Regions from separate parts of the Psychromonas sp. psych-6C06 genome, predicted to be linked through region 3. Evidence: predicted binding sites of a transcription regulator. Region 3 holds the regulator's gene; each other region holds the start of a gene.
The links. Region 3 encodes MetJ, which represses methionine synthesis genes. Its sites were predicted from a motif close to TAGACGTCTAGACGTCTA; they were not measured.
Positions count from the first base shown of each region.

Region 1 (3,291 bases), on a different contig from region 3:
AGCGTTATCATGTTAAAAAGTGCCTTTCTAAATTTCAGTAATCATCAAAAAATTTTCGCCATTGCTTTACCAATGATGCTCTCTAATATTAGTGTGCCTTTGCTAGGGCTAGTTGATACTGCAGTGATAGGTCACCTACCTGAGTCCTATTATCTCGCGGGTGTTGCGGTGGGGTCGATGGTAGTGACATTAACCTTCTGGATTTTAGTCTTTTTACGTATGTCGACTACTGGACTTGTGGCACAAGCGGTAGGGGCGAAAGATCATCTACAGGTATTACGCCTGTTAATGCAATCCATGTTTATTGCTTTGCTACTTGCGCTTACCATTCTGATGTTGCAAAGCCTCATTTCTGGTATCGCTTTTCATTTTGTACAAGGGAGTGAAAAGGTTCTATTTTATGCACAACAATATTTTGATATACGTATCTGGAGTGCGCCAGCAGCCCTATTGAATATGGTGCTACTAGGTTGGCTATTAGGCATGCAAAACGCCAAAGCACCGATGTTACTGTTGATCGTAACCAATAGCGTTAATATTCTCTTAGATATTGTATTCGTAGTATTTTTTGAGTGGGGTGTAGCAGGTGTTGCATGGGCCTCATTGTGTGCTGATTATATTGCCCTTACCTGTGGTCTTTGGATTGTCTACCGACTTGCTCGGCCCTTTTATAAAAAAGGCGATTTTACTCGCCTAAAAAAAGAAGCGATTCGCATTGAAGCACTTGCCCCTTTTATTCTTCTAAATCGTGATATTTTTATTCGTACTTTATGTTTGCAGGTAACTTATACCTTTATGACAATGCAGGGTTTAAAATTGGGTGATGATATAGTATCAGCTAATTCAGTATTGATGCACTTTTTGCTTATTATCTCTTTCTCTATGGACGGGTTAGCCTATGCAGTAGAAGCGTTAGTAGGTAAAAATATTGGTAGACGTTGCTTGGATAAATTAAAAGAGAGTATCTATTTGACTCTCTTTTGGGCGTTTATTTTTAGCCTATTACAGCTATTAGGTTTTTATCTTTTTGGTGTTTGGATAATTGAACAGATCACCTCCATTAAAGCAGTGCAGCTCGAAGCGATCAATTACCTCCCATGGTTAATATTGATTCCGCTTACTTCGATGTTGGGGTTTGTTTTTGATGGCGTATTTATTGGTATGGCACGTGGTACTGAGATGCGTAACAGTATGTTGTTTTCATTGCTGGTGGTGTATTTTCCTGCTTGGTTTCTGTTTGCAGAAACAGGCAATCATGCGCTTTGGATCGCGATGAATGCCTTCATGTTGGCACGTGGCCTGAGCTTATGGTGGATCTTTAGAAAATTAGAGCGTAAGCAACAGTTAATCCTTTAAAGATTTACTCCAAAATAGAGCACTACCATGTGTCGGATCTAGCTGATAATCAGAATACCCCTGTTTAATATAGGCATTTTTAGCGATCTCATTGCCAGAAAGCACCTCAAGCGTTATTTTACAATAATCACGTTGCTTAGCTATTTTCTCAATTTCAGTGAACAATAGGGTCGTTAACCCTAAACCTCTAAACTCCTTAAATACTGCAACATCATGGATATTAAACAGTGGCTTACAAGCAAATGTTGAGAATCCTTCAATGGCCGTTAGTAGTGCGGCTGGTTGCTTATCTTTAAATACCAACAAAATAACCACATCGCTACGTTTTAATAATGTACTCACTAAGTTCTGCTTGGCGAAATCAGATAGATCTTCAGCGCCTCCCATCGGATCACATGCGTAATGTGACATAAGAGTTAAGTACGCATTTGCATGCGCTTCATTGGTTAAATCGGCTTCAACAATAGTAAACATTTCAGGTCCTTATATTCATTTGGAGCTTTGATACTATCATCAATCATCAATTGGGGTTAGATAATAAATGTGTGTTCACTTGAAAATGATGTTAGACTTCTAGATGGCTAAATTAAAGTTATTAATCTATGGAGTTGCTAATGCCTATTCGTATCCCTGATGATCTACCTGCTTCTGGTATTTTAAAATCTGAAAATATCTTTACCATTTCTGAATCGCGTGCAAGCCATCAAAATATTCGCCCACTTCGTGTTTTAATTTTAAATTTAATGCCAAAAAAAATTGAAACTGAAACGCAATTAATGCGCTTGTTATCTAATACTCCCTTGCAAGTTGATATTGAATTGGTTCGAGTAGATGCACGTGCTTCTCGTAACACGCCACAGGAACACCTTGATAAGTTTTATGGTGATTTTGACCGTGTTAAAGACCAAAAGTGGGATGGCTTTATCATCACAGGCGCACCATTAGGTAAAATTCCTTTTGAAGATGTTTACTATTGGGATAAATTTAAAGAGATTGTTGATTGGTCTCACCACAACGTCACCTCAACACTTTTCCTATGCTGGGCAGCACAGGCCGCGCTTAATCACCTTTTTGATATCAAAAAAGAGACGCGTAAAAAGAAACTTTCTGGTATTTATAAGCATACAACCTATAACCATCACCACCCTTTAGTTCGAGGTTTTGATGATCAGTTTTGGGCGCCACTGTCTCGTTTTGCAGAGTTTAATGCCAAGGCGATCAAAGCCAATAGCGACCTGACTATTTTTGCTGCCGAAGCGGAAGCAGGGGTATATTTAGCCGCTAGCCCCGATTGCCGTCAGGTATTTATTTCTGGTCACCCTGAGTATGATGCAAATACTTTAAATAATGAGTATCTCCGTGATCTTGATGAAGGGCTAAAACCTGAGTTACCAGCTAATTATTATCCAGAAGATGATGAGAACCAAATTCCGCGTGCTAAATGGCGTAGTCACGGTAACTTATTGTATAGTAACTGGTTAAATTATTGTGTTTATCAGGTCACGCCATACGACCTTAATGAGCTAAAATAAAAACTGTGATATAGCTTAAAAAGCGTTTTTAAAACTACCTTTTTTTATTGGCATTAATTAGCTTACATTCTACACTTATTAGTAATTCAATGAGTGAGAGGAGATTAAAAATAGTACCTAGCACAGCAATCAATGAATGGCCTTTTAGGCAACTGACAACTCACGAAGTTCGACATAATAGATGCAACTTCACCTCGCTTTAATTGCGAATATTGTCAGAAGATTTTTTTGTTGAGAATCTAAAATAAAGAGGAGGAGCATTATTACTTCTTATCAGTTTTTAGTAAGGCATACACCCACTTTGAAGTTATCTAGGTAACTTATTTGTCCAACGGGACACTCGGGAAAAGCCTTTTTTGTTTTATCAGTTAGCTAAGTGAGTAACAGTTAAAATAAAATGCTG
Region 1 covers NZ_PIZM01000006.1:83,461-86,751, forward strand. Annotated here, with positions in the region: gene CW745_RS08985 (MATE family efflux transporter) at 10-1,356, shown strand; gene CW745_RS08990 (GNAT family N-acetyltransferase) at 1,345-1,830, opposite strand; gene metA (homoserine O-succinyltransferase) at 1,971-2,888, shown strand.
Region 1: a site for MetJ is predicted at 1,923-1,940, ahead of metA (homoserine O-succinyltransferase). Genes of this name have one in related genera too.

Region 2 (3,291 bases), on a different contig from region 3:
TTACTAAATAAGTTAGCCTGTTGAACCAATCGAATTAAGCATGCAACCTCAATTTGGCACAGAAAAAAGAACTTATCTCAAAGAAAATGTTTTCGTAACAACTTGTTTTAAATATATAAATTTAACAAAGAGATAATTTTTAACCAATAAAAGAGAGTAACTATTTACTTCGTTTGGTATGAGTGACTAACTTTCATTCATCTCTTTCAAATACCCATCGCGCCTTGCGTTAAATGCCTTTTTATTCTTTTTCGGAATCTCTTGAGAAAGTGGTAGATTAACCTTCATTGCATTTACCGGTTTACCATAGATATGAAATTCGTAATGTAAATGTGGTCCCGTTGAGCGCCCAGTGTTACCTGATTTGGCAATCAAACGTCCCATTTTAACGCGTTGCCCTTTACTGACGTATATTTTACTAAGATGCAAATAACGGGTGGTATATTTACGCCCATGCTTAATAACAATGTAATTACCGGCGGCCGGATGATAGCCAGCTCGTTGCACTACACCATCACCAATAGAGTAAACCTTCGTACCGATGCCTACAGCAAAGTCGGTGCCATTATGTGGTGAGATTCTTTTCGTGACGGGGTGTAAGCGTCTTGGATTAAATGATGAACTGATGCGATTACGACCATCAAGTGGTGAACGGCGATAAGCTTTGCCTAGCCCTTTTCCATCTTCATCATAGTAACGTCCATCTTCATTTAAGAAAGCACTATAGGTTTGTCGATTAGTTTTAATTAATACCGCCAAGACTTCACTGTCGTAAGTATACTGACCATCAATGTATTGCTTAGAGACTAATACATGAAAAGTATCACCGATGCGTAATTGACGATTAAAATCGAACTTTTCCTGTAGCGCGCTTGATATCTGCTGAATTTGCCCTGCAGAAAGGCCTGCTTGTTTAGCATTAATATAGAAACTACCAGTAACATTACCTTCATAATAACTGTTACGCCACTCTCCCTCCTGAGTATCTAAAAATGAGACGTAGCTCCCCTCTTTTAGTACAAATGACAAGGTACTAGCAAAATCAATTTTTATTTTTAACGCTAGTAATTGATTCTCGGCATCCAGTAATAATTTAATCTCTTGCCCTGGTAATAAATTTCCTAAGCGTAAATGATCTTTATCCGCTTCTTGTAAAGCATGGAGTACGGCAGCAGAAAGCCCTTCTTTTTGAAACAGCGTACTTAACGAGTCTCCCTCTTTAATCGTCCAGACGATTTCCCGTTTACCGCTAAAATCAAAATCAGTATCACCATACTTTTCAGGTAAAGCAGTGGCAGGCACTGCTTTAGCATAGCCATCATCAACAGGGACATGCACAGGCAGGGTTAGTGGGCGCTTAATATTTTTAGCGGGTTCAGACTGACTTGGTAAGAAAGAAATAACCAGCAGACACACAAACAAAATAATAAGGGCAAAAAAATGTTTACGCGGTAGGTTATTAATAAACGAAATAAACACTGTAAAAAACGCTTTAATGCGATTTAAAAAAAACATAATACAACTCGTACAGACGGTAACAATATAGAAGGCGAGCAGGGAGTATACCCCCATGATAGTTACAGATGCAAAGAGGCTTTTATGAACTATTATGATTCTCAATATTGACCTGAATTGTAAATGATAAATATTAACGTTAATAATTAAAGTAGCTTTCATCACAAAAATAGGTAAGATAGACGTCTAGATGTAAAAACATCCAAAGAAATTATTTTAATAAATTAGTAGGAGCTCATATGTCACGTGACTTATTTACTTCAGAATCAGTTTCTGAAGGTCATCCAGATAAAATCGCCGATCAAATCTCTGATGCGGTACTTGATGCCATTTTAAAGCAAGATAAAAAAGCACGTGTTGCTTGTGAAACCTATGTAAAAACAGGCATGGTAATGGTTGGTGGTGAAATCACCACTGACGCTTGGGTCGATATCGAAGAGATCACTCGTAATACAGTACGTGAAATTGGTTACACAAGTTCAGAAATGGGCTTTGATGCAGACTCTTGTGCCGTATTGAATGTAGTTGGTAAGCAGTCACCAGATATCAATCAAGGTGTTGACCGTAGCGACCCTCGTGAACAGGGTGCTGGCGACCAAGGTTTAATGTTTGGTTACGCAACAAACGAAACTGACGTTTACATGCCTGCACCAGTCACTTACGCACATCGTTTAGTAAAAAAACAAGCAGAAGTTCGTAAAAATGGACAACTTGACTGGTTACGTCCAGATGCAAAGAGCCAAGTAACGTTTGCCTATGAGAATGGCGTTATTGTGGGTATTGATGCGGTAGTACTTTCTACACAGCACTCTGAAGAGATCAAACAAAATGATCTTGTTGAAGCAGTAATGGAAGAGATCATCAAACCTGTATTACCAGCAAACCTATTATCGGAGCGCACTAAGTTTCACATCAACCCAACAGGGCGTTTTGTTATCGGTGGTCCGGTAGGAGATTGTGGTCTTACGGGTCGTAAAATCATCGTTGATACTTACGGTGGTACTGCACGTCACGGTGGTGGTGCATTCTCAGGTAAAGATCCATCAAAAGTTGACCGTAGTGCAGCATACGCAGCACGCTATGTTGCAAAAAATATTGTTGCAGCTGGTCTTGCAGATCGTTGTGAAATTCAAGTTTCATATGCCATTGGTGTTGCTGAGCCAACATCTATTAGTGTTGAAACATTTGGCACTGAAAAAGTTGCAAAAGATCTTATCGTTAGTTTAGTGAGCAAACACTTCGATTTACGCCCATACGGATTAATCGAAATGTTAGATCTTATCCAACCTATCTACCAAGAAACAGCTGCATATGGTCACTTTGGTCGTGAACAGTTCCCTTGGGAAGCATTAGATAAAGTTGAAGCGCTTAAAGCAGATGCATTCTAACCATACTGCAGGTTATCGTCATTCAGTCGCTCTTCTACGTCGAAAGCATGCATTTAGATAAACTAAGTGACGTGCTTTGCTCTTGAAAGCAGACTAAATGACTAGACCCTAGTGGCTTATATGCTAACAGAAGAAGATAAAAAAGCACTTATGCTTCAAGGTGAACATTTTTTCATCGAAGCTGAGTGCTTTTTTAATCGCCCATTTATTCGTCCGACTTACCTTTTTAATCAACGAGGTAAAGCTGCCGGCACCGCACACCTACAACGTAACCTGATTAAAATTAATCCGATCCTCTTCGCTAACAATAAAAAAGAGTTCTTTGCACAAGTAATTGGTCATGAAGTTGCACACCTTATTACTTTTCAACATTATGGAAAGGTGCGCC
Region 2 covers NZ_PIZM01000006.1:457,232-460,522, reverse strand. Annotated here, with positions in the region: gene CW745_RS10645 (peptidoglycan DD-metalloendopeptidase family protein) at 187-1,515, opposite strand; gene metK (methionine adenosyltransferase) at 1,755-2,903, shown strand; gene CW745_RS10635 (SprT family zinc-dependent metalloprotease) at 3,024-3,291, shown strand, end outside.
Region 2: a site for MetJ is predicted at 1,695-1,712, ahead of metK (methionine adenosyltransferase). Genes of this name have one in related genera too.

Region 3 (3,291 bases):
AGGGCAAATCAACTTTAATTTACCGCAATTCTATGAGATAGAATTAGGTGATAATGATGAGTTAGAACTCACCTCATTTAAAAGTAAATGTAAAAATACAGAGCGAACGTTAATATAATTTAATACCATTTTTAAGCGCATAAATAACTGCCTTTAATCTGTTAAATTAAGTAACCATCTTAAAGGCAACATTCACATTATTCTGGTCGTAAACCTAACGAGTGACAAATTGCATAGCTCAGATCACTACGATTGAGGGTATAAAAATGAAAGTCTTTCACCCCCTCTTGACTCAGAACACGTACCATATCCATTGCAACCGTTGCCCCAATTAAATTACGCGTCATCGCATCATTATCCGTGCCTTGATACAGCTTATGCATCCAATCAGGTACGTGCACATTGGTCAGCCCAGCAAATTTGACGAGTGTTTTATAATTAGATACAGGTAAAATTCCCGGCACGATATCACCATCAATTCCCTGTTTGACGCACTTATCTCGAAAACGTAAGAACGTCTCTGCATCAAAGAAGAATTGAGAAATAGCTCGATTTGCTCCCGCATCAAATTTAGCTTTTAATACGTCTAAATCGAATTGGGCACTGCTTGCCTCTGGGTGTTTTTCTGGATAAGCAGCTACTGAGATATCAAAATCCCCCTCCTCTTTTAACAGCTTAACTAAATCTGTCGAATACATATGTGGCTTAGTTTCCCCTTCTGGAATATCACCACGTAGCGCAACAATACTACGAATATCATTCTGCCAATAATCACGTGCAATTTGGCGTAACTCCTCTTTACTTGCATCAATACAGGTTAAATGTGGCGCGGCAACCATCCCTGTTTTAGCTTTAATATCTTTAATAATGTCATGCGTTCTATCACGAGTGCCCGAATTCGCGCCATAAGTAACTGAAACAAACTTAGGCTTTAACGTTTTTAGGCGCTCTATAGATCCCCACAACGTCTCTTCCATGGCAGGAGTTGCAGGTGGAAAAAATTCAAATGAGACACCCACCTCTGTTTTAATGTCGGCAATATTTTGATTTAGTTTTGCCAAATATTGTGCAGAGAAATAGGATTGTTGCGTTGTTTCATTAGTCATGATTTTTCCTTTTAGCCATCTAAACGTCTATGTTGCGTATAATTTATCTATTTATTAATTTTTGTCAATAAAAATAAATAAACATGAAAATAACTAAACCAAATATTAATTTTGTTCACAATGATGATCAGACTTCTAGAAGTCTATTTGCGATTACCTTGAACAACCGTTAAAATGCCCTTTCTCATATTGCGGGTAAAATAGGAACATCATGTCTAAAAACTGGAATGGCGAATATATCAGCCCTTACGCTGAACACGGTAAAAAAAGTGAACAGGTAAAAAAAGTGACGGTTTCTATCCCAACTAAAGTGCTTAAAATACTCACCGATGAACGCACACGCCGCCAAGTTAACAATCTACGTCACGCGACCAATAGCGAGTTATTATGTGAAGCTTTTCTACATGCTTACACGGGACAACCCTTACCTGAAGACAGCGATTTAGATAAAAACCAAGCGCCCGTCGACATTCCACATAGCGTTCAAGCTCTTATCAAAAAGTGATATAAAACTACCCAAGCGGGTAGTTCCTTTCTTATATAAAGTCTTTACAATCAGCTGATATAAAAAGACTTTATTCAAGGATTGAGCAGATGACTACCTTTCAATTTTACAAAAAACAAAACGCACTGGTTCACGTCAATGTAGATAAACCAGCCTTTAACCACGAAAAGCAGCAATTAATTGCACAAGGTTTTGAGTCTGTAGGCGGAAGAGTAAAAGCGAAAACAAGCTATGACGCTTTTAATCGTTTTAAGGCGCATTATGTAGACAGTGTTAAGCACTTCACTCGCACCCATTACTTCATTAGTACACCTCAGGTCTAATCACTTACATTTCATTTCATTTCATTTCATTTCATTTCAAAATTTTGTAGGCACGACTTCTAATTACGCAATAACACAGATCAACATCCCACTATCGAGATAAATTAAATCCCAATAATGGGACAAGCTACTCTCTAAAATAAAAAAACAAAAAAATAAACATGCAATAACAACAACTTAAAGTTTGGCAACAAACTTGCTAAATAAGATGTAGGTATGAATTGATTCCAAACACAACACATAATTTTTTAATAATAATCACTTTTACTATTACAAGGATGAACATGATAAACACTAAAAGGGTCTTTATTGCCCTAATCACCTTATTGGCCTTAACCGGGTGTATGAACACCAGCCCTAACCCCGAAAACAGCCTTGCCTCTGTACATAGTGATACACTAGAAAATGGGCTTTCCTATAATATTTATGCCAAGCAAGATAGCTCTCAAAAAGTGCAGTTACGTTTATATGTGAACGCAGGATCTCTAAGTGAAACAGAAGAACAGCAAGGGTATGCTCACTTGCTAGAGCACATGGCCTTTAACGGTACTAAAAATTTTCCCAAAAACAAAATTATCGAGCTATTTGAAAAGTCTGGATTAACTTTTGGCCAAGATATTAATGCTTTTACAAGTTTTTCTGAAACAGTATACATCCTCAGCATTCCTGCAAATGATAAAAAACTACTCTCAGAAACACTCTTATATTTGCGTGATATTCTAAGCGACATTGAATTTGACCAAACAGAATTGATTAAAGAGCAAGGCGTTGTACAAAATGAATATCGTGTGCGCATGCCACAGGAGCCTCCCTACCATTTTGCTATTTTTGAAGATTACATCGCTGACAGTGTGTATCAGAAACACTTGCCAATAGGCACTATTGAAAGTGTTGGTAACAGTACAGAGAAAGCTGTTAAAGCTTTTTATAAACAATGGTATCGCCCCAACAACGCCAAACTATTAATCACCGGTGACGTTGATAGCCAACTAACTCAAAAGCTTATTGAAGAGACATTTTCCAGCATTGATAAATCAGATAATCAACAGCAACAAACAGTACCTGATGCACCTAGAATGAGCGAAGAAAGCATTGCCTTTTCTAGTAAACTAATCACCTTTTCACAGACGGATCTATTTTTTGAAATCCCCCAAAAAACACTATCTAATAGCGATCAATTAAGCGAAGCGCTGAAGTTAGAAATGCTAGATAAAATGCTTAACTACCGTTTAAATATACTTAATAGCGAAAGAGACGCCCCCTTTAGCGAAGTATCTTTTAGCTACCTGCCATTGCTAAACAACAAATCTTTTAAAAACCTTTCTGTTAATTATGAACAGGGCAACGACATTAATTC
Region 3 covers NZ_PIZM01000011.1:9,044-12,334, forward strand. Annotated here, with positions in the region: gene CW745_RS14390 (class I adenylate cyclase) at 1-118, shown strand, start outside; gene metF (methylenetetrahydrofolate reductase) at 198-1,106, opposite strand; gene metJ (met regulon transcriptional regulator MetJ) at 1,318-1,611, shown strand; gene CW745_RS14405 (hypothetical protein) at 1,701-1,934, shown strand; gene CW745_RS14410 (M16 family metallopeptidase) at 2,219-3,291, shown strand, end outside.